DNA from 2 places in the Mesorhizobium dulcispinae genome. Region 1 is predicted to be linked to the other one. Evidence: riboswitches for the same ligand, from Rfam matches in the RefSeq annotation. Region 1 holds a riboswitch; the other holds the start of a gene.
What was found. Region 1 has a riboswitch for S-adenosylmethionine ahead of RFN30_RS20000 (O-succinylhomoserine sulfhydrylase). Riboswitches for the same ligand answer to the same signal wherever they lie in the genome.
Positions count from the first base shown of each region.

Region 2: another riboswitch for S-adenosylmethionine. It lies ahead of metX (homoserine O-acetyltransferase MetX); the one in region 1 lies ahead of RFN30_RS20000 (O-succinylhomoserine sulfhydrylase).

Region 1 covers NZ_JAVIIY010000009.1:78,182-94,062, reverse strand. The annotation lists gene RFN30_RS20030 (GcrA family cell cycle regulator) at 1-324, opposite strand, end outside; gene RFN30_RS20025 (aspartate aminotransferase family protein) at 681-1,880, shown strand; gene argF (ornithine carbamoyltransferase) at 1,896-2,807, shown strand; gene RFN30_RS20015 (Hsp33 family molecular chaperone) at 2,916-3,947, shown strand; gene apaG (Co2+/Mg2+ efflux facilitator ApaG/CorD) at 4,144-4,536, opposite strand; gene RFN30_RS20005 (ceramide glucosyltransferase) at 4,758-5,903, shown strand; gene RFN30_RS20000 (O-succinylhomoserine sulfhydrylase) at 5,947-7,134, opposite strand; SAM riboswitch at 7,190-7,267, opposite strand; gene RFN30_RS19995 (2'-deoxycytidine 5'-triphosphate deaminase) at 7,480-8,574, shown strand; gene RFN30_RS19990 (ABC transporter substrate-binding protein) at 8,668-9,435, shown strand; gene araD1 (AraD1 family protein) at 9,604-10,593, opposite strand; gene mmsB (multiple monosaccharide ABC transporter permease) at 10,802-12,094, opposite strand; gene mmsA (multiple monosaccharide ABC transporter ATP-binding protein) at 12,091-13,626, opposite strand; gene chvE (multiple monosaccharide ABC transporter substrate-binding protein) at 13,817-14,887, opposite strand; gene RFN30_RS19965 (LysR family transcriptional regulator) at 15,180-15,881, shown strand, end outside.
Region 2 covers NZ_JAVIIY010000003.1:414,223-430,103, reverse strand. The annotation lists gene RFN30_RS10000 (glycosyltransferase family 2 protein) at 1-91, opposite strand, end outside; gene metW (methionine biosynthesis protein MetW) at 379-993, opposite strand; gene metX (homoserine O-acetyltransferase MetX) at 1,073-2,242, opposite strand; SAM riboswitch at 2,335-2,412, opposite strand; gene hisC (histidinol-phosphate transaminase) at 2,549-3,652, shown strand; gene RFN30_RS09980 (prephenate/arogenate dehydrogenase family protein) at 3,659-4,597, shown strand; gene RFN30_RS09975 (sugar kinase) at 4,614-5,540, opposite strand; gene RFN30_RS09970 (DUF2125 domain-containing protein) at 5,549-6,547, opposite strand; gene RFN30_RS09965 (gamma-glutamylcyclotransferase) at 6,672-7,202, shown strand; gene RFN30_RS09960 (aldo/keto reductase) at 7,335-8,282, shown strand; gene RFN30_RS09955 (LysE family translocator) at 8,381-9,001, shown strand; gene RFN30_RS09950 (lysophospholipid acyltransferase family protein) at 9,008-9,808, opposite strand; gene RFN30_RS09945 (LysR family transcriptional regulator) at 9,891-10,793, opposite strand; gene RFN30_RS09940 (pyridoxamine 5'-phosphate oxidase family protein) at 10,896-11,531, shown strand; gene RFN30_RS09935 (YdcF family protein) at 11,528-12,214, opposite strand; gene RFN30_RS09930 (cell division protein FtsX) at 12,423-13,412, opposite strand; gene ftsE (cell division ATP-binding protein FtsE) at 13,405-14,064, opposite strand; gene RFN30_RS09920 (hypothetical protein) at 14,246-14,893, shown strand; gene hpt (hypoxanthine phosphoribosyltransferase) at 14,987-15,529, shown strand; gene RFN30_RS09910 (response regulator) at 15,606-15,881, shown strand, end outside.

The DNA.
Region 1 (15,881 bases):
CTCGACCGGGCGGATATAGTGGCGCGCCACCGGTTCGGCGTCGAACTGCACCTGCAGCGCGGTCGCGCCGATGGAAGCCGTCACGTGACGCGCAGCGCTTGCGGCACGGGCCACCGTTTTCTGCATCGAGGCTCCTTGCGTCGTCTTCTTCTGCCGCGCCGGCGCGGCGGTCGCGCGGCCGCGGCCCGACAGTTTCAGGCGATGCACCTTGCCGATGACGGCATTGCGGCTCACGCCGCCGAGCTGCGCGGCGATCTGGCTGGCGCTGAGACCCTCCGACCACAATTTCCTGAGAAGTTCGACCCGCTCGTCAGTCCAGTTCATGAGACCGCGCTCCTGCTGAGGCGTACGGCAGTCAGAATCCTTTCCCGCCCCGGCTCCCGCCGGGCAAACAACACCACATGTACCGGGTGATTAGATCCGCCGCACGAAATCTAGTTATTTCTCAACTACAATTACCTCATGCGCTGACTCGGTGACAAGAGTCCCCAGGGCAACACGATTCGGTTTTTTCGGTTTTCCCCAACTTGCCTGACCGCTCATGAGCCATCGCGGCGCTGGAGCCTTGCCGCGCGCTTCTGCGCGACGTTTTCGTTGACTTCATGGCCGAAAAACATGATAAGCCGCAAAGGCCGCCGCATTGGCGGCTTTTTTGATTTCCGGTTCCGGAGACGCATATAATGAGCGGTTCGGCGCTTTACGAGACCTTTGCTCGCGCACCCCTGGCCTTCGATCGCGGGGAGGGGACCTGGCTGGTCACCGACAAGGGCGAGCGATATCTCGATTTCGCCGGCGGCATCGCCGTGAACTCGCTGGGCCACGGCCATCCGCATCTGGTTGCGGCGCTGACTGAGCAGGCCGCCAAGCTCTGGCACGTCTCCAACCTCTACGAGATCCCGGAGCAGCGCCGGCTGGGCGAACGGCTGGTCGACGCGACCTTCGCCGACAAGGTGTTCTTCACCAATTCCGGCGCCGAGGCGCTGGAATGCGCCATCAAGACGGCGCGGCGCTACCAGTTCGTCAAGGGCCATCCGGAGCGTTTCCGCATCATCACCTTCGAGGGCGCCTTCCACGGCCGCACGCTGGCGACGATCGCCGCCGGCGGCCAGTACAAATATCTCGAGGGTTTCGGTCCGAAGGTCGAGGGCTTCGACCAGGTCGCGTTCGACGATATCGAGGCCGCCGAGAAGGCGATCACGCCGGATACCGCGGCTATCCTGATCGAGCCGGTGCAGGGCGAGGGCGGCATCCGCCCGGTGCCGACGCAGTCGCTGAAGCGCCTGCGCCAACTCTGCGACCAGCATGGCCTGCTTCTGATCTTCGATGAGGTCCAGTGCGGCATCGGCCGCACCGGCAAGCTGTTCGCGCATGAATGGGCGGGCGTCACGCCTGACCTGATGGCGATCGCCAAGGGCATAGGCGGCGGCTTCCCGATGGGTGCCTGCCTCGCCACCGACGAGGCGGCGACAGGCATGACGGCCGGCGTGCACGGCACCACTTTCGGCGGCAATCCGCTGGCGATGGCCGTGGGCAACGCCGTGCTTGACGTCGTGCTGGCCGACGGCTTCCTCGAGGATGTTCAGCGCAAAGCGTTGCTGCTGAAGCAAGGCCTTGCGGCGGTTGCCGACGAATTTCCCGATGTCATCGAGGGCATCAGGGGAACCGGTCTGATGCTCGGCCTGAAATGCGCCATGCCCAACGCCAAGGTGAACATGGCGCTGCGCGACCAGCACCTGCTTGCCGTGCCGGCTGGCGACAACGTCATCCGTCTCTTGCCGCCGCTCACCGTCACCGACGAGGAGATCGGCGAGGCGCTGAAGCGTATTCGTTCGGGCGCCAAGGACCTGACCGACGCGATTGCGGCCGAAGCCGCGAAGTAATTCTGGAATTTGCCGATGAGCGTTCGCCACTTCACCGACCTGTCCGCCGTTTCCGCGGGAGACCTGCGCTCGATGCTGGACGATGCGGTGGCGCGAAAGACCAGGCTCAAGGCCGGCGAGCGCTCGAAGCCGCTCGACGGCAAGGTACTGGCGATGATCTTCGACAAGCCGTCGACGCGCACGCGCGTTTCCTTCGACGTCGGCATGCGCCAACTCGGCGGCGAGACCATCATGTTGACCGGCACCGAGATGCAGCTCGGCCGTTCCGAAACCATCGCCGACACCGCGAAGGTGCTGTCGCGCTATGTCGACGCCATCATGATCCGCACCACCTCGCATGACCGGCTGCTGGAGCTCACCGAGAACGCCACCGTGCCGGTCATCAACGGGCTGACCGACGATACCCATCCCTGCCAGCTGATGGCGGATATCATGACCTACGAGGAGCATCGCGGTCCGGTGGCCGGCAAGACCTTTGCCTGGACCGGCGACGGCAACAATGTGCTGCACTCGCTGCTCGAAGCCTCGGCGCGCTTCCGCTTCAATCTCAATGTCGCGGTGCCGGAAGGCAGCGAGCCGTTCGAGAAATATGTCGATTGGTCGAAGGCCAATGGCGGCAAGGTGAGGTTTGCCCGCTCGGCCGAGGAGGCGGTCGACCAGGCGGATTGCGTCGTCACCGATAGCTGGGTGTCGATGGGCCAGGAGCATCGCGCCCGCGGCCACAACGTCTTCCTGCCCTACCAGGTCAATGCCGCGCTGATGGCCAGGGCTAAGTCCGACGCGCTGTTCATGCACTGCCTGCCGGCGCATCGCGGCGAGGAGGTTACCGACGAGGTGATCGACGGGCCGCATTCGGTGGTGTTCGACGAGGCCGAGAACCGGCTGCACGCCCAGAAGGCGGTGCTGGCCTGGTGCCTGCGCGCTTGACTGGCGCTGTGCTTATCCGGACCAACTTGATCCAGAGCGGGGTGATGCCTATTTGCGGGCCATCACGTAAATCGAACGCGCTTCCACGCATGCGGCCCAAAGGGCGGCATGGCCGCGCCCTGGAGCTTTGTCATGTTGGAAACCCATACCTTGGCTGAACATCAACCCAAACTCGGTGAATTCGGCTTCGCCGGCGACGACCATGTCGTGCCTTACGAGGTCGCGCCGCTCGACGTGCGCGGCCGCACCGTGCAGCTCGGGTCGATGCTCGACGCCATCCTCAGCCGCCATGATTATCCCGAACCAGTCGCGCGCCTGCTGGCCGAGGCCTGCGTGCTTACCGTGCTGCTCGGCACGTCGCTGAAGTTCGAGGGCAAGTTCATTCTGCAGACCCGCACGGACGGGCCGGTCGACATGCTGGTGGCGGACTTCACCACGCCGCATGCGCTGCGCGCCTATGCGCGCTTCGACGCCGATCGGCTGCAGGCTGCGATTGCCGCCGGGGAGACCTCGCAGCAGAAACTGCTCGGCACCGGCGTCCTGGCGCTGACCATCGATCAGGGCGCGCACACCCAGCGTTATCAGGGTATCGTCCAGCTCGACGGCACGTCGCTGGAGGAGGCCGCGCGCACCTATTTCCGCCAGTCGGAGCAGATTCCGACCGAAATCAGGATGTCGGTCGCCAAGCTGGTGACACCGGGTCCCGGCGGCGCTCGCGAGCAGTGGCGCGCCGGCGGCATTCTGGCGCAGTTCCTGCCGCAGGCGCCCGAACGCATGCACGTGCCCGACATTTCGGGCGGCGACGGCGATCCGCGGGACGTGGCGCACGAACCGGCCGACAATTCCTGGCGGGAATTGCTGGCGCTGCTGGGCACCATCGAGCCGACCGAGCTGATCGATCCGACGGTGGGCGCCGAGCGGCTGCTCTACCGGCTGTTCCACGAGCACGGCGTGCGCGTTTTCCGCAACGTGCCGGTTGCCGACCAGTGCTCCTGCTCGCGCGAGAAGATCCGCGGCATCCTCGAGGGCTTTTCGGCCTCGGAGATCAAGGACTCGACCGAGGACGGCGGCATCCATGTCGCTTGCGAGTTCTGCTCGACGCAGTACGACTTCGATCCGGCTGAATTCGCTGCAGAATAAGGCTCCTGCCTTCTCCCCGTTCCACGGGGAGAAGGTCTCCGAAGGGCGGATGAGGGGCAGCGCCGGCGTTGGCCTTGCAAGCGCCCCTCGCTCCGTCCGAAAGAAAATCCCAAAACCTGGCGCTGCCGCTCATTGCCCTGCCGGGCATTTCTCCCCGTAAACGGGGAGAAAGAGGCTGCCGCGTAGGGTTTCGCCCTTAATTCACCGTCCGTCGTGTTCCCGGCATGTCAAGGGAGAAGGCGGGGATGGCGACGTCGAACGTCTCGCCGCGCCCGTTGCGCATCGTGTAGTGGCCGACCATAATCCCGGACGGCGTCGAGAGCGGGCATCCCGATGTATACTGATAGCTGTCGCCGGGGTTGAGCTCCGGCTGGTCGCCGACGACGCCGGCGCCGCGCACTTCCTCGACGCGGCCGCGTCCGTCGGTGATGTGCCAATAGCGCGACAGAAGCTGCACGAACTCGTCCGACCGGTTGTCGATCGTCACCTGGTAACCCCAAACATAGCGGTTCTCGGACGGATCGGAACGGTCCTCCAGGTAGAACGGCCTGACCTGCACTTCGATGTTGCGCGTGACGGCGCGATACATGAGCCACTCCGGTTTGCCGGCTCAGGGAACATTTATCGCGCTTCGCGGTTGTTACGCTAGGCGCCATCCGTCCTGCCGGCTTTCCACCGCACGTGCCGACAAACAATGTCATTTAAGTGACACATGACAATGTTGGTGTGCACAAACCGTGCGGGCGACTCGGGCGCTCTGTCGACTGATGAAACGGCCGCGGGCGGCCTTTCCGGAGTGACCAGATCTCGATGGAACTGACCCTCGCAGCCGCCTTTGCCTCGTCAGCCCTTCTTCTTTCCAATCTCGCCAGCATCATGCTCGCTTCATCGCGGCTGAAGGCGCGTCGCGTCATTCCCGCACCCTCCGGCAAGCAGCTGCCGGTCTCCATCGTCGTTCCGTCGCGGGGCGTGGAGCCGTTCACCGAAGAGACGCTCGAGCGCGCTCTCTCGCTAGACTGGCCGCGCTACGAGCTGATCTTCTGCGTCGCTCATGCCCAGGATCCCGTGGTCGGGCTGATCAATGCCGCGATCGCGCGCTTCCCCGGGATTCCGGCGCGGTTGCTCGTCGGCGATGACAGGATCAGCGCCAATCCCAAGCTTAACAACTGCGTCAAGGGCTGGCAGGCGGCCCGGCACGATTGGGTGATCCTTGCCGATTCCAACGTGCTGATGCCCAAGGACTATGTCCAGCATCTGATGGCGGCCTGGCGGCCGGACACCGGCCTCGTCTGCTCGACACCGATCGGCTCGCGGCCAGACGGTTTTTGGGCCGAGGTCGAATGCGCCTTCCTCAACACGCTGCAGGCGCGCTGGCAATATGCGGGCGAGGCGCTCGGCCTTGGCTTCGCCCAGGGCAAGAGCATGTTGTGGAACAAGCCGATGCTCGACGCTCATGGCGGCATCCAGGCTTTAGCCGCCGAGATCGCCGAGGATGCGGCGGCCACCAAGCTGGTCAACAGCCTGGGCCTCCGGGTCAATCTCGTGGCCTCGCCCTTTGAGCAGCCGCTCGGCCAGCGCACGCTCGCCGAAATCTGGTCGCGCCAGGCGCGCTGGGCGCGGCTGCGCCGCGTTACCTTCCCATTGTTCTTCGCGCCCGAGATCCTGACCGGTGTGGTTATGCCGCTGATTTTGGCACTCGTCGCGGCGGCAAGCGCCGGCGTCAGCCTGCCCACGACTGCGCTTTGCGTGCTGGCGATCGCCTATGTACCGGAGTGCCTGCTTGCCTGGTCCAAGGGCTGGTACCTGTCGCCGCGCAGCGTCACCGCGATGGTCGTCCGCGACGCGATGCTTCCCACCATATGGGCGCGCGGCTGGCTGGGCGGGGCCGTCGAATGGCGCGGCAACGCAATGACCATCAGCAACAGCGGGATGACTGAACTCGAAGAGATTGCTTGAGCCGGCTGTGGCTCAAACAATCTTTTGTCGCCGTCGGGGCCTGTTATTTCGCCGCCTTGAGTGCCTGTTCGACGTCGGAGAGCAGGTCGTCGGCATCCTCAAGCCCCACAGACAAGCGCAGCGTGCCGGGCCCGATGCCGAGTTCGGCGCGCGCCTCGTCGCTCAGATTCTTGTGCGTGGTGGTCGCCGGATGGGTGATCAGGCTCTTGGCGTCGCCGAGATTGTTGGAGATCAGCACGATGTCGAGCGCGTTCTGGAAGGCGAAGGCCGCCTGCTTGCCGCCCTTGACGTCGAGGCAGATCAGCGTCGAGCCGCCCGACATCTGCTTCCTGACGACATCCGCCTGCGGATGGTCGGCACGGCCCGGATAGATGACGCGGGCGATCTGCGGCCGTCCAGCCAGGAAGTCGGCGATCTTGCCGGCGCTTTCGGTCTGCTGGCGCACGCGCAGCGGCAGCGTCTCCAGGCCCTTGAGCAGCGTCCAGGCGTTGAAGGGCGACAGGCTCGGGCCGGTGTGGCGGAAATAGTCGTGCAGGTTCTCGTCGATCCACTTCTTGTCCGACAGGATGACGCCGCCGAGGCAGCGGCCCTGTCCGTCGATATGCTTGGTCGCCGAATAGACCACGATATGGGCGCCGAGCTGCAGGGGCTTTTGCTGGAGCGGCGTGGCAAACACATTGTCGACGATCACGCGCGCGCCGATCGAGTTGGCTAAAGCGGCGACGGCGGCAATGTCGACCACTTCCAGCGTCGGGTTGGTCGGGCTTTCCAGGAAGAACAGCTTGGTGTTGGGCCTGACCGCCTTTTCCCAATTGGCGATGTCGGTGCCGTCGACCAGCGTCGCTTCGATGCCGTAGCGCGGCGCCAGCGTCTCGACCACCCAGCGGCAGGAGCCGAACAGCGCCCGGGCCGCGACGATATGGTCGCCGGCCTTGACGCTGCAGAGAAGTGCCGCGGACACCGCCGCCATGCCGGAAGCGGTGGCCCGGGCATCTTCCGCGCCTTCCAGCGCGCACATGCGCTTTTCGAACATGTCGACCGTCGGGTTGGCGTAGCGCGAATAGATGAAGCCCGGCTCCTCGCCCTTGAAACGGGCTTCCGCCGCTTGCGCCGTTTCGTAGACATAGCCCTGGGTGAGATACATCGCCTCGGCGGTCTCGCCGAAGCCGGAACGCAATGTCCCGCCATGCACGAGTGCGGTCTGAGGCTTCCAGTTACGCGTCTTGCTCATCGCCCTATTTCCAAACACAAAAAAACCGGCCGCGACGTCGCAACCGGTCCATACGGCCTTGCGGCCAGCGGTCCTTTAGCGACTTGTTTAACGTGGCTGCAAGCCGACCGGCCAAATCACCACGGGATAACGACCCTTTAGACCTCGCCCGCGCTTGCGTCAATTGCCGGCTTGATTAAGAGGTTTGTACCAGGCTGGAGCGTGCGACCATGCGCCTGCCCGGCCTTTGGAGCAATTCCAGGAAAAGTGTGAAACGGATTTCCGTCCGGAATTGCGTCAAAACAAAGAGGTAGAGCGGTTCGCCGTTTTCGTGAAACGGCGAATTGCTCTAGCGGAGCCAGACCCTTGCGGCAGACAGGCATTCTTCCGGATCAGGACATCGCGGCGCTGTTCGAGGCGGGCGCGCTGAAATCGCCGCGCGCGCTCGATACCAACCAGATTCAGCCGGCCAGCCTCGATCTGAGGCTGGGCGACAAGGCCTTCCGCGTCCGCGCCTCCTTCCTGCCCGGTCCCGATCACTTGGTTTCCGACAAGCTCGACCGGCTGAAGCTGCACGAGATCAACCTCACCGAAGGCGCGGTGCTGGAGACGGGCTGCGTCTATATCGTGCCGCTGCTCGAGAGCCTGGCGCTGCCGGCGCAAGTCTCGGCCTCCGCCAACCCGAAGAGCTCGACCGGGCGGCTGGACATCTTCACGCGCGTCATGACCGACCGCGGCCACGAGTTCGACAAGATCGCTGCCGGCTATCGTGGTCCGCTCTACCTGGAGGTCAGCCCGCGCACTTTCCCGATCGTCGTGCGCACCGGCTCGCGCCTGTCGCAGATCCGCTTCCGCACCGGCAATGCGGTGCTTTCGGAGAGTGAATTGCGCGACCTCCACCGCGCCGAGATGCTGGTCGCCACCGAGCCGCCCAACATCTCTGGCGGCGGCATAGCGCTCTCCATCGATCTCGACGGCGACAAGGACGGTCTTGTCGGCTATCGCGGCAAGCACCACACCGGCCTCGTCGACGTCGACAAGCGCGCCGCGCAGGATGTCGTCGACTTCTGGGAGCCGCTCTACAAGAGCGGCGCCGGCGAACTGGTGCTCGACCCGGACGAGTTCTACATCCTGGTCTCTCGCGAAGCCGTGCATGTGCCGCCGCTCTATGCTGCCGAGATGACGCCCTTCGACCCACTGGTCGGCGAGTTCCGCGTCCACTATGCCGGCTTCTTCGACCCGGGCTTCGGCCATTCCGCCGCCGGCGGCAGCGGCAGCCGCGCGGTGCTCGAAGTGCGCAGCCACGAGGTGCCGTTCATCCTCGACCACGGCCAGATCGTCGGCCGCCTGGTCTACGAGCATATGCTCAAGCGCCCGCGGGCGCTTTACGGCAGCGACCTCGGCTCCAACTATCAGGCGCAGGGGCTCAAGCTCTCCAAGCATTTCCGCGCCGCGCGCTGATCCATCTGCACAGCCTGACGGCACTTGCCTGGCCTGGCTCGCCATGCTTGGCTGCGCTTCACTTATCCAGAAACCTGACTGAGGGAGACGAAAATGCAGATATCCAGATGGATCGTATCGGCAGCGGCGGCCGCCATGCTGGCGCTTGGCGCCGGTTCCGCCATCGCGGCGGAAAAGATCAAGATCGGCACCGAGGGCGCCTATCCGCCCTTCAACACCATCACGCCGGACGGCAAGGTCGAGGGCTTCGACATCGATATCGCCAACGCGCTCTGCGCCCAGATGAAGGTCGAATGCGAGATCGTCACCCAGGACTGGGACGGCATCATTCCGGCCCTTCAGGCCAAGAAGTTCGACGCCATCATCGCCTCGATGAGCATCACCGAAGAACGCAAGAAGCAGGTCGCCTTCACCCACAAATACTACACCACGCCGCTTTCGCTGGTCGCGCTCAAGGATAGCGACATCGCTTCCACCGAGCCGGCGGCGCTCGCCGGCAAGACCGTCGGCGCCCAGGCCTCGACCACCCAGGCCAACTACGCTCAGGACGTCTACGCCAAGGCCGGCGCCGAGGCGAAGCTCTATCCGACCCAGGAAGAGGCGGTCACCGATCTTCTCAACGGCCGGCTCGACGCCGTCATCTCGGACAAGTTCGTGCTGGTCGACTGGATGAAGAAGGCGAGCGACGGCTGCTGCAAGCTGGTCGGCGACGTCAAGGGCACCGAGACCGAAGCCGGCATTGCCGTGCGCCTGGAGGACACCGCGCTGCGCGACAGGCTGAACGCGGCCATCGACGCTATCGTCGCCGACGGCACCTACAAGAAGATTCAGGCCAAGTATTTCGACTTCGATATCTATTGAGGTTGAGCCTCTTCCCCTTCTCCCTTGTGGGAGAAGGTGTCGCCGAAGGCGACGGATGACGGGTGCTGGACGGAGTGAGGCGCCTCATTTCTTCCAGCACCCCTCATCCGTCTTGGCGCTGACGCGCCAATCCACCTTCTCCCACAAGGGGAGAAGGGAAGGTCGGTGCTACAGCGCCTTCACCGCCACCTTCACCGGCTTTTCGATCTCCAGCGGGTTGCGCAGCGGCAGGCCGAAATCCTTGGCCTCGATCTCGAAGGTATCGCCGGCCTCGGTCCTGACGCCGTCGGCGAAGGACAGCGTCGCGGTGCCGAACATGTGCACATGCACGTCGCCCGGCTGGCGGAAGGCCGAGTATTTGAAATGGTGATGCTCGAGATTGGCGATGGTGTGCGACATGTTCGCCTCGCCCGACAGGAACGGCTTTTCCCAAAGCACCTTGCCGTCGCGCCAGATGCGCGATGAGCCCCTGATGTCGGCGGGCAGGTCGCCGATCAGGATCTCCGGTCCGAACGAAGCGTTGCGCAGCTTGGAGTGAGCGAGGAACAGGTAGTTGACACGCTCGGTCACATGGTCGGAAAACTCGTTGGACAGCGTGAAGCCGACACGGAACGGCGCGCCGTCGTCGCCGATGACATAGATGCCGGCGATCTCCGGCTCCTCGCCGGCGTCCTGCGCGAAGGCTGGCGACATCAACGCCGCACCCGGCGCCACCGCCATGGTGCCGTTGCCCTTGTAGAACCATTCCGGCTGCACGCCGATCTGGCCCTTTGGCGGCTTGCCGCCTTCCAGCCCCATGCGGAACATCTTCATGGAATCGGTGAGCTGTTCTTCGCCGTCGCTGAGCTTCTTATGCATGGAATCGCGCGTCGCGGCGGAACCGAGATGCGTAAGCCCTGTGCCGGTGAGGTGGAGATGCGCCGGGTCCGGATGGTTGATCGGCGACACCAGGCGGCCCTTCTTGTAGGCGGCGTCGAGATCGACCGTCTCGCCATAGCCTTTGCGCTCGATCAGCGCTTCGAGGCCGGTGCCGGTGCGGGCCGCCTCCATCGCCAGCGAATAGACGCTGCGCGCGCCGTTGATGATCCGGGTCTTGCCGCCGCTGCGGGCAACGACGCGGATCGTCTCCGCGTCGTCGAGGATCTGGGAAATCAGCATGATGAACCCTCTCTCTTTTGCCTTGGCCCGGCTGCCGATGGGCAACCCCTGACCGGCGCAGCCCGGAACCGATCCGCGCCACGGTTGAAACTCTTCGTCCGGATTGCGCTCGCGAGCCTGGTCCTTCCGGGACTTCTTCGCGCCGACGGGTTGCCGGCAGCTCCGCGATCTAGAACCCGTATGCCTCCTTAGTCCTTGCCTCCGGCCGTTAAGCCTTGTTCTTGTTGTAGACGTCGAAGATGACGGCGCCGAGCAGCACCAGGCCCTTGACCACCTGCTGCCAGTCGACATTGACGCCCATGATCGACATGCCGTTGTTCATGACGCCCATGATGAAGCCGCCGACCACGGCGCCGATGACCTGTCCGACGCCGCCCATCGCCGAGGCGCCGCCGATGAAGACGGCCGCGATCACGTCGAGCTCGCTGCCAAGACCGGCGGCCGGGACGGCCTGGCCGAGGCGCGCCGCGATGATCAGGCCGCCGAGCGCCGACAGCACGCCCATGTTGATGAAGACGAGCAGCGTCAGCCTTTCGGTGTTGATGCCCGACAGCTGCGCTGCCTTGGCATTGCCGCCCATCGCATAGATGCGGCGGCCGATGGTCATGCGCTTGGTGACGAAGACGAACAGCGAGATCAGCACGCCCATCACCAGAAGCACCACCGGCAGGCCCCGGTAGCTTGCGAACTGGAACACCAGGAACAGCGCCAGCGCGCTGCCGACCAGCGTCTTGATGACGAACAGCGGGAAGGGCTCGGCCTCGTAGCCGTGGCGCTCACGCTTGCGGCGGGCTCTCAGGCCGAAATAGGCATAGGCCACCACCGCGATCAGGCCGAGCACGATCGTCGTCATGTGCAGCGTGAGCCCGCTGCCGACGATGGTCTTGCCGGCGGCGTTCACCGTCGGCGGGATCAGCGTCAGCGGGCCGATGACGTCCGGGATGAAGCCGGAGCTCAGCGCCTTGAAGCTGTCGGGGAGCGGGCCGACCGAGGAGCCGCCGCCAAGCAGCGCCTGGCAGATGCCGCGGAAGATCAGCATGCCCGCCAGCGTCACGATGAAGCTCGGTATCCGGTGATAGGCGATCCAGTAGCCTTGCGCGGCGCCGATGAGGGCGCCCACGATCAGGCACACGATCGAGACCACCAGCGGATTGCTGAATATCCCGAGCGGCCAGATGACCATCATCATCGCGGCGAGCGCGCCGATGAAGCCGGCGACCGAGCCCACGCTGAGATCGATATAGCCGGCGACGATCACCAAGAGCATGCCGAGCGCCATCACGATGATGAACGAGTTCTGCTGCACCAGGTTGCTGAGGTTGACCGGTTTGAACAGCGTTCCCGACGTCGTGTACTGGAAGAACAGCATGATGACGATCAGCGCGATGATCAGTCCATATTCGCGCAGATTGGTCGTCAGCGCCGAGACGGCGATGCGCGGACCATGCTTGACGTCTTCGGCGACGCCGCTCTGCGGCGCGGGAGCGCTTTCTGTGCTCATGATGCTTTTTTTCCTTCTCCCCGAACGATGGCGCGCATGATTTTTTCCTGGCTGGCGTCGCTTGCCGCCATTTCGCCGACGATACGACCTTCGTTCATGACATAGATGCGGTCGGTGATGCCGAGCAGCTCCGGCATTTCCGACGAGATGACGACGATCGCCTTACCCTCGGCGGCGAGGCGGGCGATGATCGTATAGATTTCGTATTTGGCGCCGACATCAATGCCGCGCGTCGGTTCATCGAGGATCAGCAATTCAGGGTCGGCGAAAAGCCATTTCGACAGCACCACCTTCTGCTGGTTGCCGCCCGAAAGATTGCCGGTCAGCTGATAGACGCTGGAGGCGCGGATGTTGGTCTTTTTGCGATAGTCGTTGGCGACGCTCATCTCGCGCATGTCGTCGATGACGCCGCGGCTGGAGACGCCGCCGAGGTTGGCTAAAGTCACATTGTGCTTGATATGGTCGATGAGGTTGAGGCCAAAGGTCTTGCGGTCTTCCGTGACATAGGCGATGCCGCTTGCCACGGCCTTGCTCACCGAAGAGAGGTCGATCGGCTTGCCGCGGAGCAAAACCTCGCCGGTGATGTGCCGGCCGTAGGATCGGCCGAACAGGCTCATCGCGAATTCGGTGCGGCCGGCGCCCATCAGCCCGGCGATGCCGACCACCTCGCCCTTGCGCACATTGAGGCTGATGTTCTTGATGACCTGCCGTTCGGCGTGGATCGGATGGTACACCGACCAATCCTTGACCTCGAAGATGACGTCGCCGATCTGCGGCTCGCGCGGCGGATAGCGGTCGTCGAGCGAGCGGCCGACCATCGAGGTGATGATGCGGTCCTCGCTGATGTCCTTCCTGGGCAGGGTCTCGATGGTGCGCCCGTCGCGGATCACCGTCACCTTGTCGGCGACACGGTTCACCTCGTTGAGCTTGTGCGAGATCAGGATCGAGGTCATGCCCTGGCGTTTGAATTCGAGCAGGAGATCGAGCAGCGCCTGGCTGTCCTTCTCGCTGAGCGAGGCGGTCGGCTCGTCGAGGATCAACAGCTTGACTTCCTTGCTCAGCGCCTTGGCGATCTCGACCAGCTGCTGCTTGCCGACGCCGATATTGGTGATCAGCGTCTTGGGGTCTTCCTTCAAGCCGACCTTGTCGAGCAGGGCCTTGGTGCGCTTCTCGTTGGCGTTCCAGTCGATGACGCCATAGGTAGCGTGCTCGTTGCCGAGGAAGATGTTTTCCGCGATCGACAGCATCGGCACCAGGGCAAGTTCCTGATGGATGATGACGATGCCGATATGCTCGCTGTCATGGATGCCCTTGAAGTGGCATTCCTGGCCGCGAAAGACGATCTCGCCTTCATAGGTGCCGGTTGGATAGACGCCCGACAGCACCTTCATCAGCGTCGATTTGCCGGCGCCATTCTCGCCGACGATGGCATGAATTTCGCCTTCCTCGACGCTCAGGTTGACGTTCGACAGCGCCTTGACGCCGGGGAACGTCTTGGTGATGTCGCGCATCTCCAAAATCGTCGAGCTCATCAGGAATCCACTCCCTGGCGCATGCATTCCATTTGTTGCGGAAAATGTCATGCGCGAAATCAACATACTGCAGTCTTGCCCGCGCCGCGACGGCGCATGGCGCTGCAGAAGCCGGCAAAAACAATACCGGGCTCGCTTCTGAACGAAAAGGGGCCCTGCGTCGCGCAGGACCCCTTCCTTTGAGGCAAGATTACTTCAGCTCGTCGGCCTTGATGTAGCCGGAGTCGACGACCTGCGCCTGGTAGTTCGACTTGTCGACCTCATGCGGCGTCAACAGGATCGAGGGAACGACCTTGACGTCGTTGTTGTAGGTCTTGTCGTCGAGGCCGTCGGGCTTGCCGCCGGAAAGCACCTTGTCGACCAGCTGCACGGTGGCCTTGGCCAGCTCGCGAGTGTCCTTGAACACGGTCGAATACTGCTCGCCCGAGATGATCAGCTTTACCGAGGCGGTCTCGGCGTCCTGGCCGGTCACGATCGGCCAGGGCTGGGCGTCCGTGCCGTAACCGACGGCGCGCAGCGAGGCGGTGATGCCGCGCGACAAGCCGTCATAGGGCGACAGGACGCCATCGACGCGGCTGCCGTCCGAATAGTTGGCCGAGAGCAGGTTGTCCATGCGCGCCTGGGCGGTGGCGGCCAGCCAGCGCAGCGTGCCGACCTTGTCCATGCCCATCTGGCCGGACTTGATCTTGATCGAGCCGTCATCGATCAGCGGCTGCAGGACGGACATGGCGCCGTTGTAGAAGAAGAAGGCGTTGTTGTCGTCGGGCGAGCCGCCGAACAGCTCGACGTTCCACGGCTTGGTGTTCGGGAAGCGCTCCTTGAGACCCTTGACCAGGGAATTCGCCTGGATGACGCCGACGCCGAAATTGTCGAAGGTGGTGTAGTAGTCGACATTGCCGGTCTTCTTGATCAGGCGGTCATAGGCGATGGTGACGACGCCCGCATCATTGGCCTTCTGCAGCGCATCGGCCATGGTGGTGCCGTCGATCGAGGCGATGATCAGCGCCTTCGGGCCCTTGGTGATTTCGTTTTCCAGCTGGCTGAGCTGGTTCGGGATATCGTCCTGCGCATATTGCAGGTCGACCGTGTAGCCGAGGGCCTCGAGCTGGGACTTGACGGCGTCGCCGTCGTTGATCCAGCGCTGCGAGGTCTTGGTCGGCATCAGCACGCCGACGAGACCCTTGTCGGCTGCGTGCGCCGAATAGGTCATGGCGGCGACGCCAAGAGCCGCGACGGCGGCCAGTGTCTTGATGATCTTCACATTACTCTCCCTGGTTGATGGACGCGACACCTCGGGGCTTCGCGGGCCGCGCAGTCGAGCAGGAGCGCGGTCGCGCCTCTGTCGGCTTTATCGATCTCCGGTATCCTCCCAATCGGCCCCGTGACGCAGTTTCAATCGATACGATTTTGCTCGTTGCCGATCGTTGCGCCTCGGAACGCGCGAAGGGTGTGTTCCTTTGACATAACTGTCAAATGCGATCTTTGGTGGTTGCTATACCGAAACCGGTATGGTTTAGCGTACGGCAAAGAACTGGCGGAGAGGCTGGGAAATCATGGCGGCATTGCGCGATCCTGATGCGATTTCAGGTGGTTACGAGAAGCTCCCGGGCGACGGGGAAACGCTCCTGCGCAGCGGTTTGAGCCTGCGCCATATGCGCATGATCGCCGCCCTCGACGATCACGGACGGGTGAGCGCCGCCGCCCAGGTCATGAACATCTCCCAGCCGGCCGCCTCGCGCATGATCGCCGAGATGGAGGCGGTGCTCGACGTGAAGTTGTGCGAGCGGCTGCCGCGCGGCGTGACGCTGACCCCTTACGGCCAGGCGCTAGCCAGGCGCGCGCGCTCGATCCTGCTCGAGATGCGCGAGGCCGACCGCGAGATTTCCGAGCTCAAGGCCGGCAAGGGCGGCTCGGTGTTCCTCGGCGCCGTGACCGCGCCGGCGATCGAGCTGGCGGTGCCGGCGATCCGCGAGATCCGCCGCATCTATCCGCGCATCGAGATCACCATGCAGGTCGAGACGTCGAACGTGCTCGCCCGCGAGCTTATCGCGTCCCGCCACGATTTCATCATCGCCCGCATTCCCGACGACCTCAATCCGCGGCTGTTCGAATCGCGCGTCATCGGCATCGAGAAGGCCTGCCTGATCGTGCGCCGCGGCCATCCGCTTGCCAGCGGCAGGATGGTCGGCCTGGAGGAGACGGCCGCCTATGACTGGGTCTTCCAGTCCGGCGGCTCGCCGCTGCGCCAGGCGATG
Region 2 (15,881 bases), on a different contig from region 1:
CGCTTTCCACCGCGCGCACGACCTGACTGCGCCGGTTGTGCGTCGGCGTGATCACGGTGATCAGCGGAGTTGTGTCGGAAGCAGTCGGCATCTAACTTTCGTTATGAGACGGATAAACGACGACCGAATGGATCGCGCCCCTCCAATGTCCGCCCCCGGATGAATTCGACAAAAACGCTACAGAAAAGAGCCGCCCATGTCACCTGAGGCGTCGCGTCGATATCAAGTTCGGAGCGTATTTCCTCAAAGTCATGCGGTTTGAAAGCAACACTTTGCGGACGATTTATCCTCAGCTGTGCCCGACATAGTCAGGAACGATTTCCACCGCGACCGAATCGGTTGGATGTTCCCGCCGCCATCGTCCGCCCAAAGCCACCGTCAGCGCTTGAGCAAAAACACCGCCTGCTGGCCGAAGAAGTTCCAGAACCACCACGGCATCGACAGGCCGATCTTCTGGCCGTTGGCGTCGAGCGCGGTCGCTTTCTCGACCGTCGCGCCGAGCTCCTCGCACAGATTGACGAAGTCGCGGATGGTGCAGAAGTGGATGTTCGGCGTGTCGTACCAGGAGTAGGGCAGGTCCTTGGTGACCGGCATCCTGCCCTTGATCAGCAGCGAGAAGCGCACGCGCCAGTGGCCGAAATTGGGGAAGGAGACGATGGCGCGGTTGCCGATCCGAAGCAGCTCGTCGAGCACCACCTTCGGATTGCGGGTCGCCTGCATGGTCTGCGACAGCACGACGAAATCGAAACCCTTGTCGGGATAGAATTTCAGATCCGTGTCGGCATCCCCCTGGACGACGGAAAGGCCGCGCGCCACGCATTCGTTGACGCCTCGCTGCGACAGCTCCAGGCCGCGGCCGTCGACCTGCCTGGTCTCCTGCAAGAGTTCCAGCAGCACGCCGTCGCCCGAGCCGACATCCAGCACGCGCGACTGCGGCGGGATGAGATCGGTGACGACCTCGAGGTCGACACGCTGGGCGCGATTGACGCTCATGGGCACACCTCCGGCCTCAGAGCATTTACGGCCAAGGGGAATCTTGGCACCGCGGAAATGCGGCCAGAACAAAGAGATCTCATAGGGCGAGCCCCCTGGCGCGGGCGGCGGAGGCGATGAAGCCATTGATGGCCGCGAACAGTTCCGGCTCGTCGAGCAGGAAGGCGTCATGGCCGCGATCGGTTTCGATCTCAACGAAGGAGACGGAGGCGCCGGCGGCGTTCAGCGCATGCACGATCGAGCGGCTCTCCCCGGTCGGGAACAGCCAGTCGCTGGTGAAGGACACCAGGCAAAAGCGCGTCCTGGTGCCGGCGAAGGCATCGGCCAGCCGTCCGCCATGGTCGGCGGCGAGGTCGAAATAGTCCATCGCGCGGGTCAGGTAGAGGTATGAGTTGGCGTCGAAGCGGTCGACGAAAGTCATGCCCTGATGGCGCAGGTAGCTTTCGATCTGGAAATCGGCGTCGAAACCGAAGGTGAGCGCCTCGCGATCCTGCAGGTTGCGGCCGAACTTGCGATGTAGGGCCGCCTCCGACAGATAGGTGATGTGGGCGGCCATGCGCGCCACGGCGAGCCCTTTTCCCGGGCGTCTGCCGAAATCGAGATATTTGCCGCCGTGCCAGTCCGGATCGGCCATGACGGCCTGCCGCCCGACCTCGTGGAAGGCGATGTTCTGCGAGGAATGGCGGGCGCCGGTGGCGATCGGCAGCGCGGAGAAGACGCGCTCAGGGTAGCTTGCGGCCCATTGCAGCACCTGCATGCCGCCCATCGAGCCGCCGAGCACGCAAAAAAGCTTCTCGATGCCGAAATGGTCGACCAGCATCAGCTGCGCACGCACCATGTCGCGGATGGTGATGATCGGCAGGTCGAGGCCATAGGGCCTGCCTGTCGCCGGATTGGTCGAGGCCGGGCCGGTGGAGCCGAGGCAGCCGCCGACGACGTTGGCGCAGATGACGAAAAAGCGGCTGGTGTCGATGATCTTGCCGGGGCCGATCAGCACCTCCCACCAGCCCGGCTTGCCGGTCACCGGATTGGTGTTGGCGACATGTTGGTCGCCGGTCAGCGCGTGGCAGACGAGGATGGCATTGGAGCGGGCGTCGTTGAGGGTGCCGTAGGTCTGGTAAGCGACCTGGAATGGCGACAGCACCGTGCCCGCATCGAGCCTCAACGGCTTGTCGGAACCGAAATGCAACACTGGGCTCGACGGCTGGTCGGCCTCGTTGTTGGTCCTTGCAGCGCGCTGAGCGGCCATTGCATTCCCCATCCAGTCCGCATCGATCTTATTGATGCGGTGTCCGGCCGGCAGCGGACAACAAAAAACCGGCCTGCCTTCGCAAAGCCGGTTACAGGTTGCAAACGGCCCTTTAGCGAATTGTTTAACGTGGCTGCAAGCCGACCGGCCAAATCACCACGGGAACTCCGGCTGCTCTTCTAGGGCCAGCGTCGCGCTTCGTCAACGGCCAGCAGCCTTGGCGCGAGCGCCGGCACTCGACATTCCGGGCCACGGCCTGTATTTCCGCAGCGGCCTTGAACGAGGCCCTCTCGACGGATTTGTGACATGAAGCAGGATCAGCCACGTCCGACGCCCCGCGCGGGCATCATGGACATCGAGGCCTATGTGCCGGGAAAAAGCACCGCGCCCGCCGGCGTGACGAAGGTCTACAAATTGTCGTCGAACGAGAATCCGCTCGGCCCCTCGCCGAAGGCAATCGAGGCCGCGCGCGAGGTAGCTGCAAGATTGGACGTCTATCCCGACGGCTCCGCTCGCCGGCTGCGCGAGGCAATCGGTGACGTGCACGGCCTCAATCCGGCAAACATCATCTGCTCCAACGGCTCCGACGAGATCCTTGGGTTGCTGGCGCAGACCTATCTCGCGCCCGGAGACGAGGCCGTGTTCACCGAACATGCCTTCATGGTCTACAAGATCTACATCCAGGCCGCCGGCGCCAAGCCGGTAGCGGTCAAGGAAACCGACGAGCGCGCCGACATCGACGCGATCCTCGCGGCGGTCACGCCGGCGACGCGGATCGTCTTCCTCGCCAACCCCAACAATCCGACCGGCACTTACGTGCCCTTCCAGGAGGTGCGCCGGCTGCATGCCGGATTGCCGAAGAACGTGCTTCTCGTGCTCGACGCGGCCTATGCCGAATATGTGCGGCGCAACGACTACGAAGCCGGCATCGAGCTGGCGGGCAGCGCCGAGAACGTCGTCATGACGCGCACCTTCTCCAAGCTCGGCCTCGGCGGCGCGCGCATCGGCTGGATGTACGGACCGGCGCATATCGTCGATGCGATCAACCGGGTACGCGGTCCCTTCAACGTCAATGCGACCGCGATCGAAGCCGGCATCGCGGCCATCCGCGACCGCGCCCATGTCGAGCGCAGCGTGGCGCACAACGAGAAATGGCTGGCCTGGGTCAGTGAGCAGGTCACCCTTCTCGGGCTGCGCGTCACGCCCAGCGTCGGCAATTTCGTGCTGATCCATTTTCCCGACGACAAGCGGCATTCGGCGGCCGCGGCAGACGATTATCTGAGTGCGCGCGGCTACATCCTGCGCCGTGTCACCGGCTACGGCTTCCCCAACGCGCTGCGCATGAGCATCGGCACCGAAGAGGCCAATCGCGGCGTGGTCGAAGCGCTGACGAATTTCCTGAAAAGCTGAAGCACCATGACATCACCGATGTTCGAAAGAATAGCGCTGGTCGGCATCGGCCTGATCGGCTCGTCGCTCGCCCGCGTCATCCGCCGCGAAGGCCTGGCGCGCCATATCGCTATCGCGACGCGCAGCAAATCGACGCTCAAAAGGGCCGAGGAATTGGGTCTCGGCGATTCCTACACGACCGAGGCCAAAGAAGCGGTACGCGACGCGGACCTTGTCATCGTCTCGGTTCCGGTCGGCTCGTCCGGCGAGGTCGCGGCCGAAATCGCGCCGGCGCTGAAGAAAGGCGCCATCCTGACGGATGTCGGCTCGACCAAGGCTTCGGTGATCGCGCAAATGCAGCCGCATGTGCCCGATGGCGTGCACTTCATCCCCGGCCATCCGCTGGCGGGCACGGAAAAATCAGGCCCCGATGCCGGCTTCGCCGATCTCTTCGACAACCGCTGGTGCATCTTCACGCCGCTGCCGGGCACCGATCCGGAAGCGCTGGAGAAGCTGTCCGAATTCTGGCGGCGCTGCGGCTCGAACATCGACACGATGGACCCGCAGCACCACGACATGACCTTGGCCATCGTCTCGCATCTGCCGCACATCATCGCCTACAACATCGTCGGCACCGCCGACGATCTGGAATCGGTAACCAAGACGGAAGTCATCAAATATTCCGCCTCCGGTTTTCGCGACTTCACGCGTCTCGCCGCTTCCGACCCGACCATGTGGCGGGACGTGTGCCTGCACAACAAGGATGCGATCCTGGAAATGCTGGCGCGCTTCTCGGAGGATCTCGCCTCGCTGCAGCGGGCGATCCGCTGGGGCGACGGCGAAAAGCTGTTCGACCTCTTCACCCGCACACGCGCCATCCGCCGCTCGATCATCGAAGCGGGCCAGGACATCGACGTGCCGGATTTCGGCCGTCAGGTCGTAGAACACCCGGGGGCCAAGCCCTAAGCTATTCGCGCGGCAGCTATGATGACGGCCAGTGGGCCGCCATCATCGCCATTGTCTCGGCCCTATTGGGAGCGCCGAGCCGGCCGCCGAAGCGCAGGCATTTGAGCGCCGCGGCGGCGCTGGCGAAGCGCAGCGCTTGTTCCGGCGGCATCGCCTCGGCAAGGCCGACGGCAAAGGCGCCGTGGAAGACGTCGCCGGCGGCGAGCGTGTCGACCGCCTTGACCTTCGGCGCCTCGACATGGCGCACGTGGCCGGCTGCGCTATCATGCCACCAGGTTCCGGCGGCGCCTCCGGTCACCGCGACGAAAGCGTCAGTGCGCGAGGCGAGGTCGGCGCAGGCGCTTTCCGGGTCGAGCGCGTGGCCGCAGACGATGCGCGCCGCCGGTTCCGATGCGACGATGTGCGAGGCTAAAGGCAGCAGCCGCTCCAGCACCTCGACCGGCGCGGTGTCGGCGTCGAGGATCGCCGGACGGCCGGCGTCCCGCGCGGCCGTCAAGGCAAGCGCTGCTGCGCCCGGCCAGCGCACATCCACCAGCACGGCGTCGAAGCCGGAAAGATCGGCAAGCGGCAAGGAGTCGGGATCGGCTTGCGCCTTCCCGTCGTAGAACGGCACGATGACGCGCTCGCCATGGGCATCCACCAGGATCGCGGCCAGTGCGGAGCGCGCGCCGGCAACGCGGCGGATGAGGCTGCAGTCGACGCCTTCCGCCTCGATCTCGGCGATCAGCCGGTCGCCGACCGCATCGTCTCCGGCGCTTGCCCAAAGCGAGACGTCGGCGCCGAGGCGATGCGCGGCGCAAGCGGCGCTCGTCGCCATGCCCGAGGCGATCTGGACACCGTCGCCGGCGATGAACTTGCCCTGATGCGTGGGGAGCGTCTCGACACGCAGGATCGTGTCGAGCGTGAAGGCGCCGACACTGAGCAGTTTGACGGGCCTTGGCATCGTCGGGCCTACTCTACCGGCTTGATCTTGCCGAGCGGGATGAAGCCGAGCGAAGCCTTGCCTTTGACGACCTTGAGCGGCATGGACGGCTCGCTTCCAAGCATGGCAATGCCGGCAAAACCCTGCTCGATCTCGCTCTTGTGCTCGGGGATGGCGCCGGCGAGGATGGCCGCCACCGCCTTGGGGTCCTTGAGCTTGATCTTCAGGCTGGCATCGATCAGGCCGTCCGCGTCGACCGAGATCGGTCCGGATACGGTCACGCGCGCCGTTCCCGACGACAGGTCGAGGCTGGCGATGTCGACAGATTGGCCGCGCAGGCTTTTCGGCGGCTTCGCGATCAGCGCCACCCCGTTCTTCACCGTCGCTGCGCCGGCGCCGTCCAGCGCCGGCAGCACGCGGCCGCCGATCGCGTTGGCGTTGATTTCAAGATCGCTGAAGCTGCCGGTATAGAAGACATCCTGGTCCTTGGGTTCCAACTGCCCGGCCGCGTTTGCCGCGTAAAACAATTCGGCCGGATCCGAATCGTCAGCCGGGTCAGTCTGGCCTGACAGCCCATCGGCTTGCAGCAAAACGCGCCGTGGCAAGGGCCAGGATAGTTTGACGGTCGCTGTCAGCTTGTCCCAGTCGATCCACAGCGGAGGCATGCCCGGCACCGAGGTTCGGAGCGGCCCCCGCACAGCGGCCACCGGCAACAAAGGCTGCGTGATCCCGGCGATGGCGTTGAAGCTGCCGGTGGAGGCGGCAATGCTCTTGGCGTCGTCCTGATAGGCCAGGCTGTCGCAGGAGACCGTGAAGTTCAGCGGATAGCCGCTGACCGTGAGGTTGGCGCAGTCGGCCTTGATGCCTTTGCCTCCAAGCTCGGCAACAGCTCGCTCGGCCTCGGTCTTGACCTTGCCCGCGAGATAGAACCATCCGCCGCTGTAGAGCGCGAACAGCACCAGGATGAACGCGGCAAGCCAGAACAGCCGGCGGCGAGGTTTGCGCGATCGCTCGTCACTTGACGTCATGCTGCGGCTCTCGTTAACCCCCTCGTGCGGCGAGAGGGTAGTTGTTCTTACGCACGACAAGCGGGGACAGAAGAAACACCTATCGGTGCGATGTCGTCACTCGAATGCGATCAGGCTTGGCGATATGGGCGATTTTTGGGTTTTTGGCTATGGGTCGCTGATCTGGCGGCCGGGATTCGCACATGTCGAGACACGGCGCGCCCGCCTTTACGGCTATCGCCGGTCGCTTTGCGTCTATTCCTTCGTGCATCGCGGCACGCGGTCGAGGCCGGGACTGGTGCTCGGCCTCGACCGCGGCGGCTCCTGCATCGGTCTTGCCTTTCGCGTGCCCGGCGATTTGCGCGACGAAGTGCTTTCCTATCTGCGCGAGCGCGAGCTGGTGACCAGGGTCTATCTCGAACGCACCCTCGATGTCCGGCTGGATGGTGCAGGACAAGGCGGAACGGTCGAAGCGGTCACCTACATCGTCGACCGCGCGCACGAGCAATATGCCGGCGGACTCGATGCCGGCCATGCGGCGCAAGTCGTGCGCGGCGCGGTCGGCCAGTCGGGCAGGAACGAGGACTATGTCTTGAGCACGGTGGAACACCTGAAAGCGCTCGGCATCCGCGACCACTGGCTGGAAGAGGTAGGGCGGCGGGTCGCGCCTTCGTGAAGGCCTGGTCCCATCAAAAAAGCAAAACCATGCCTTTGACCTCGGCAAGGGGCGACCTAGCTTAATCGCAATCCATCCCGCCAATCGATTCTTTGGGCGTCCAGGCCCATCCCAGCATCACGGAGAGCAATCTTGCAGAAACGCCGTCTCGGTCGCACCGACCTTTCCATCGCGCCGCTGGTGCTGGGAGGCAACGTCTTCGGCTGGACCGCCGACGAGAAGACCTCGTTCGACCTGCTCGACCGGTTTGCCGAGGCCGGCTTCAACGCCGTCGACACAGCGGACGCCTATTCACGCTGGGCGCCGGGCAACAAGGGCGGCGAATCCGAAACCATCATCGGCAACTGGATGAAGAGCCGCGGCAATCGGGACAGCATCGTGGTCATCACCAAGGTCGGCTCCGACATGGGCCAGGGAAAAAAAGACCTCTCCGCGGCCTATATCGAAAAGGCGGTGGATCAATCGCTGAAGCGGCTGCGGACCGACGTCATCGACCTCTATCTGTCGCATTGGCCGGACCCGGCCACGCCTTACGAGGAAACGCTCGGCGCCTATCAGCGCCTGCTCGAGAAGGGCAAGATCCGCTATCCGGGTTGCTCCAATCTCGATGCCGGACAATTGCGCGCGGCCCTCGACGTCGCGAGTCTGCGAAGCCTGCCGCGTTATGAGGTTCTGCAACCCGAATACAATTTGTACGACCGGTCTTCGCTCGATGGCCCGCTGCTCGATCTCTGCAAGACGGAGGGCGTCGGCGTCATCACCTATTTCAGCCTCGCCAAGGGCTTTTTGAGCGGCAAATACCGCAGCAAGGCCGATCTCGGCCAGAGCGAGCGCGGCGAAGACGTGGCCGAGTATCTCAACGAGCGCGGCATGCGCATCCTCTCCGCGCTCGACGCGGCCGCCGGGCGCCATTCGGCCAAGCCGGCGGAAGTGGCGCTCGCCTGGATCATGGCACGGCCGGGCATCACCGCGCCGATCGCCAGCGCCACGACGCCCGCCCAGATGGACAGCCTGATCCGCGCGGCGTCGCTCAAGCTTTCCGCCGACGACGTGGCCGCTCTGGATAGGGCGAGCGCCTGACAGGATCGGCCGCGCAAAGGTCGCGCACGATCATCCAAGACCTCACGCGGAACCTCGCGATAATTCCTGCCGCATCGCTGCAGGAATGGGGGTTCGGCATGGCTGGGGAAGTTCTGTCGGGAGCACCATCCTGGCAACAATTGCTGGCGTTGGTGTTGGCCGCCGCTGTCGTCATGGGCAGCCCCGGCCCGGCGACCATCAGCGTCACCGCCATCGGCGCCGCCTTCGGGCTGCGGCCCTCGCTGCGTTATACGTCCGGCGTCGTGCTTGGAACGACCGCCGTGCTTTTGGTGGTGGCCGCCGGAATATTCGGTATGCTCGTCTCGGTGCCGGGGCTGGCACCGTTGCTGACGGTCGCTTCGGCCGTCTACATCCTCTACCTCGCCTTCAGGATCGCGACGGCGCCGCCGCTTGCCGAAGATGGAAATACCGCGGGGCGTCCCACTTTTCTCGGCGGCTTCCTGCTCGCCGTTGCCAACCCGAAAGCCTATGTGGCAATTGGCGCCGTGTTAGCCGGCGCTTCGGCACAGGCCGATGTGGTCGGCCTGCCCACAAGGCTGCTGGTGCTGGCAGCGATGATCGTCGCCATCCATGCGCTCTGGCTTCTCGCCGGCACAGTTTTCGCGCGGCTGCTGCACAATCCGCTGGCGTCGCGGATCATCAACCTCATTTTCGCGGCGATGCTGGTGCTGACCACCGGCCTCGCGGCGCTGCCGTGAGCGGAGTCAGGCTTTCGTCGTTGCAGCAGCGCCAAGCTCCGCAAGCCGCTTCACCGCAGTCGGCGGCATGGGCGGCGGGTTCGGCGCGCGCGCGGCTTCGATGAGCAGCTCGTCGCAGGCGGTCTCCGTCTCGCCGATCAGGCGCTGCATGAATTCCTCCTTGCCGAGGCCCGGAGGGATCGGCGGCAGAAAGCGGGCCTTGATGGTGCCGGGATAGCGCATGAATTTGCGGCGCGGCCAGTAGAGGCCGGCGACATGGGCGACCGGCACCACGGGGACGCCGAGCTGGGTATAGAGCTCGACGATGCCGTATTTGTAGGATGGCTCAGCGCCCGGCGGGCGGCGCGTGCCTTCGGGATAGATGATGAGCTGACGGGGATTGCGCGCCATCTCCTGCCTGGTCGCGGCGACGACCGCTTTCAGCGCCTTGGAGCGGCTGCCGCGATCGACAGGGATCATGCGCATCTTCATGATGTACCAGCCAAAGAAGGGGATCCAGGTCAGCTCCCGCTTCAGGATGTAGAGGGCGTCGTCGAGATAAGGAAAAAAGGCGATCGCATCCCAGAAGGACTGATGCTTAGGCGCCAGGATGAAGGACCCTTCCGGCAGGTTCTCGACGCCCGTGATCTCGCTCCTGGTGCCGGCGATCTTGTCGTAGAGCCACATCGAGGTGCGCGACCAGAATTTCGGCACGAACCAGGCGCGGTGGCGGGGCGACAGGAAATAGAAGGGCGTCCAGAAGATCATCTGGACGACCAGGCTGAGATAGAAGGCAAGGTTGAACGCCAGCGAGCGGATATAGAGCATGCGGGAAAGGGCCCGGTGTGGAAGTGTGCGTTGGTTACACCAAGCGCGGGCAAAAAGGAAACGGCACGACGGTCGAGCGGCATCATAGCGAGCGCGCCAGCCGGTCCTTCAGGCGCGGCGCCGCAAAATCGAGGAAGGCGCGCAGCTTCACCGGCAGCAGGCCTTGGCCGGCATGCACGAGATTGACCGGCCATGGTGGCGGCTCGAATGGTTCCAGCACGACGCGAAGCGCACCCGCACGCACCGCGGCGTCGGCCTGGTAGGACAGCACCTTCGTCAGGCCGAGACCGGCGATCGCCGCATCGATTGCCGCCTCGGCGGTGTTGACCTGCAGCCGCGAGCGGACCGGAACCGCGGTCTCGTTCTTGCCGGCCACGAAACTCCACGTCGCGGGGGCGGCAAGCCCTTCGAAGGTGATGCAGTTGTGGCCGGCGAGGTCGCGAGGCTCGAGCGGCGCGCCGTGCTTAGCGAGATAGTCCGGGCTTGCGCAGACGATGCGGCGGATCGAGCCGACGCGCATCGCGACCATGGCCGAATCCGGCAGCTCGCCGATGCGCACCGCGAGGTCGATATGCTCCTCGACCAGTTGCGTGATCCGGTCCGACAGCGTCAGGCGGATGTCGACCTCGGGGTAGGCGGCAAGGAAGGCAGTGACCACGGGGAGCACATGCAGGCGGCCGAAGACGACCGGCGCGGTGACGACCAACTCGCCGGTCGGGCTCAAATATTCGCCGGCAGCAGCGCGCTCGGCTTCGGCCACCTCATTCAGGATGCGGCGGCAGGCGGCGAGATAAGACTGACCGGCGTCGGTCAGGGTGAGGCGTCGTGTCGAGCGGTTGAGCAGACGCGTCTTCAAATGCTTCTCCAACTCGGACAGCTTGCGGCTGACGGTCGCGAGCGGCATGCCGGCGTGTCGCGCCGCCGCGGAGAGGCTGCCGGCCTCCACGGCGGCGACGAAAAGGGACATGGCGTCGAGGCGATCCATTGGCTCTTCCAAAAAGTGGAAGGATAGATTGCAAATATGCCTTCTACCTCCGGATTTCGGAAGGGATTAAATGTCGTGCTACTTCGTCCGAGGAGCGCCGCCATGAACGCCTTCACCAGCGATGTCGCCTTCACGTCCACCGTCAAGGCGATCCAGTCCCGCAAGGGTTCGCGCGAATCCTATGCGCGTGTCGAGGCGCGCGGCGGCTGGCGCGCGACGATCACGCCCGATCTCGCCGCCTTCATCGAGGCGCAGACCAGCGTGTTCCTGGCGACGGCCAATGCCGGGGGCCAGCCCTATATCCAGCATCGCGGCGGCCCGGCCGGTTTTCTCAAGGTGCTCGACGAGCACACGATCGGCTTTGCCGATTTCTCGGGAAACCGGCAGTTCATCACGCAGGGCAATCTTCAGGACAATGCCCAGGCCTTCCTGTTCCTGATCGACTACATGCTTCGGCAGCGCATCAAGATCTGGGGCAGGGCGCGGGTCGTCGAGGACGATGCGGAGCTGACGGCGAGGCTGATGCCGGCCAACTACAAGGCGCGGCCGGAGCAGGCGATACTGTTCACTGTCACGGCCTGGGATGCCAATTGCCCGCAGCACATCCCGCAGCGCTTCGAGGCGGCGGACGTGGCCGCGGCGCTTGCCGAACGCGACCGGCGCATCCAGGACCTCGAACAGGAGATCGCGCGGTTGCGCGGCAGCACCAGCAAGGTGCCAGGACAGGGCCTGGTCTAGTTCTTCACCGTGGAGGCTTCGGCGAGGGTGACGCCCTCGGCGGTCGGGCGAAGCGGAACGATGCCGCGCGCCAGCGCCAGCACATATTTGCTGTATTCGGTGAGCAGCACGCGCAGCGCTTCGGGCTTGGTCAGCCAGCTGCCATTGCCGAGATTGGTGTTGACCACTGGATAGGGCTCGAGCCTGGCGCCATGCAGCAGCCGGCTCATCTCCAGCAGGCTGCGCGGCATGTGGTAGTTGTTGGTGACGAGGATGACGCTGCCATAGGCGTGGCTTTCCACCCATTTGGCGCTTTCCTCGGCATTGCCGATCGTGTCGAGCGCGGCGCGATCGATGTCGACGCAGCAGGAGAACAGCTGCTTGTCGCCGCCCATCGCCACTTGCAGCTGGCGGCGGCTTGCCGAGGGATGAACGCCGCTGATCAAAAGCCGCTCGCCCTTGCCCGATGCCAGCAGATCCATGGCGGCGTCGAGCCTCGATTGGCCACCGGTGAGCACGATGATGGCGTCGGCCCTGGCCGGATTGACCGGCGTCGTCATGCTGCTGACCTTGTCGGCAAACCAGCCGAAGCCGCCGGCGAAAAGCGCCAGCAGGGCAAGCAGGAAGAAGCCGCAGAGACGAAGCGCAAACCTGAGACGACCGGGCCTTGCGGGCGCCGCGCCGCGCCCAAGCGCCGCTGGCATCCGTCCAGCCGTCCCGATCGAGTCCCGCGCGTCCATCATCCCCAGGTTAATCCTGAAAACATCCTATGGTTAACTCTGAAATGCGGCCTTTCATAGATAAAGGCGGCGCACATTGCGTTACGGCAGCTGCTCGGTCCGTGATCGTTTTCCTTCCTGAATATAACGGCTTAGGCCGGTTTTCATATCGTCCCACGGGATCGCGTCATGATCAGCCCGCCTCCGGCTGGCGGATGTCGATATCGCTGAGATAGGCGACGACCGTGGCATGCGAGGTCGCCGCCGTCAGCGCGCCGATTACCAGCACCATCAGGCCGACGCCGAGATAGCCGGTGGAGCCGATGGCGAAATTGCCGAACAGCGCGGTCGCCTGGTCGGCCTCGGGCGTCGCCATGTTGCGCGACGACCACCAGGAAAAGACGATGAAGACGAGGATAGCGGCAGCACCGCCGGCGGCGGCGCCCTTCATGCCGGTGACCAGGAAATGCCAGCGGAATTCGCGCGCGATGAAGCGGGCCTCGGCGCCGACGAAATGCAGCACTTCGATGATGTGACCGTTGCCGGCCATGGCGCCGCGCGTGGCGAACACCACCGTCAGCACCGTCGCCGACAGTATCAGCGCCAGAACGGCAAAGCCGATCGTCACCGTCGTGTGCGCCATGGCGACCAGCCGGTCGACCCAGGTGCGATGATCGTCAAGTGCTGCGCTCGGCAGCTTGGGCGTGATCGCGGCGCGCATGGCGGCGAAGTCGGGCGGACTGGCCTCGTCGATGGTGACGACGATGAGCCGCGGCACCGGCAGTTCGTCGATGTTGAGGCCTGTGCCCAGCCACGGCTCCAAAAGGCGCGCCGTCGCATCGCGGTCGACGATCTTCGTGCCTTTCACGCCTGGAAACTCGCTGGCGATCTGCGAGGCCTGCGCGAGGGCCGCTTCCATGTCGAGGCCCTCGACCGGCTTGATCTGGATGGTCGCCTCGCGCGAGATCTGGTTCTCCCATACGGAGGCAGTATCGCGCACCAGCGTCACGGCGCCGAAGGTCAGGCAGGACAGGAAGGTCATGATGGCGATGACCAGCACCAGCGCCCGGCCGGCGATGTTTTGCGCCGGCACGATCGGCGCCATCTTGCGCTGGGCGCGCCGAACGGTTGCCGTCGTCTCGGTGGCCTCGTCCTGCAGGTGATCGGCCGGAAGATCAGTCATAGACGTCCAGCCTTCCGCCGGCGAGAATCATGCGCCGCGCATCGACCTGCTCCATCAGGCCGAGATCGTGGGTGGCGATCACCACGGCGGTGCCGAGCCGGTTGAGCTCGATGAAGAGCCTCAGCAGCCGGCGTGCCAGCGGCGGATCGACATTGCCGGTCGGCTCGTCGGCAAGCAGGATCTCCGGCTGCTCGATCAGGGCGCGGGCGATCGCGGCGCGCTGCTTCTCGCCGCCGGACAGCACCGGCGGTAGCACATGCATACGGTCGCCGAGCCCGACCCATTTCAGGAGCTCGGTGACGTCGGTGCGATAGCTCGCTTCCTCGCGCCCGCGCACGCGCAAGGGCAGCGCGACGTTCTCGTAGGTGGTCATGTGATCGAGCAGGCGGAAATCCTGGAATACCACGCCGATGCGGCGCCTGAGCAGCGGCAATTCGCTGCGCGAGATGCGCGAACGATCCTTGCCGAAAATGGTGATCAGGCCCCGCGTCGGTTTCAGCGACATGAAGAGCAGGCGCAGCAAGGTCGTCTTGCCGGCGCCCGAGGGACCGCTCAGGAACTGGAAGGAGCGCTCCGGGATGTGCAGGGAAATGTCGCGGAGGATCTCCGGACCCATGCCATAGCGGAGGCCGACATTTTCGAAGCGGATCACTTTCGGCGACCTGAAACCTTGGGCGGCGTCCTGCCAGCCTGTTCTCTGCCAAGACCATCGGCCGGCATGGTTAATCGTCGGTTAATTTCTGCGCGGTTTCGACGTTTCACAGCGGTTCCGGTGGGGAAGCGTTAACCATTTGCGTTTACCCAAAACAAACGAAGATTGCACTGGGGCCGTAATGGCTGAGGATAGAACCGCGCGCCCTGTTTCCGGCGAAATCATGACGGGTGCGGCGCCAAACGCCGCGCCGGAGCGCGTCATGCTCGATGCGCCGGTCGACATCGTCGATGCCGACTATGTGGTGCTGCCGCGATTCGCTGCCCGTTCGGAACCGATCGCGGCGCCGCCACCGCCGCAAGCGCCCGCGACGCCATCCATCGAAGGCATGGGCATGCTGCGCAAACCGGAGGCTGCGCCCGCGCGGCCGGCCTCGCGCGGCGGTCCGATCTTCTGGACCGCCGGAGTGGGCGCGGCACTCGTCGCCTTCTGGGTGTCGGGCGGGCACGCCCTGGTGCGTCAAAGCCCCTTCTGCGCGGCTTCAGCACCGGCAAGCGCGCTCAGCATTTCCGGCGTGACGTCGCGAATCGACGCCTCGGGACTGAAGCCCGTCCTGTTCGTCGACGGCGAGGCCGCCAATGACGGCGCAAGGTCGCAGGCGCTGCCGCCGCTCGAGATCCGTGTCACCGACAATGCCAGCAACGTCATCCGCTACAGGCTGGGGACATCCAACCGCTCGCTGGCGCCCGGCGAAAGATTCGGCTTTTCCAGCCGCCTCGATGTGCCTAGAAACGGCGTGAAGGCCGTATCGGTCGCCTTCGCCGGCTAGGTGTGTCGATATTCAGGTGAGGCCGGCCTGACCTGAATTTCAACACGCCTCGGCGATTCGCTGTGGGCGACGAGTTCTCTGGAAAGGTAGTTGATGCCAGTAGTGCGCGGCAAAAATATCGAGGTCCTGTTTTCGGCGTCGGCGATCGCCCGCCGCAATCTCGAGCTCGCCAAGGAGATCGCCGGGCGCGACTATCACGACCTTCTGGTGATCTCGATCCTGAAGGGCTCATTCGTCTTTGCCGCCGATCTCATCCGCGCCATGCATGATGTCGGCCTGTCGCCCGAGGTCGAGTTCATCTTCATCTCCAGCTATGGCGCCGGCACCACAAGCGGCCAGGTCAGGGTGCTGCGCGACATCGACAATGAGGTCGCAGGCCGCGACGTCCTTTTGATCGACGACATCCTCGAATCCGGCAAGACGCTTTCCTTCACTCGCGACCTCATGTTGTCGCGCGGCGCCAGAAGCTGCGCCATCGCGGTGCTGCTCGACAAGCGCATGCGACGCCAGACCACGCTCAACGCCGACTATGTCGGCTTCGACTGCCCCGATTACTTCGTCGTCGGCTACGGCATGGACGTCGCGCATGCGTTCCGGGAACTGCCGTTCGTCGGGGTCGTGAAGGGCGACGCGTAAAGGTCGCGCCGAAAAGGCTGCACGCACGTTTCAAATTTTCAGAAAACGTCAACGTTTCGGCGGCATCTATCTCGGCATGGCAAAGCTCCTGATCGTCGAGGACGATGAGTCCGTCCGCACCCTCGCTGCCCGCGCGCTCGAGCGTGATGGGCACAGTGTCACCATCGCCGCCGACGGCGCGCAGGGGCTCGCCCTGATCCGGCAGCAACGCGGCAGCTACGATCTCGTGGTGTCCGACATCCGCATGCCGGAGATGGACGGCATCGAGATGGCGACGGCGGCGGCAAAACAGTTCCCGACGCTGAAGATCATGCTGATGACTGGCTATGCCGACCAGCGCGAGCGCGCCGAG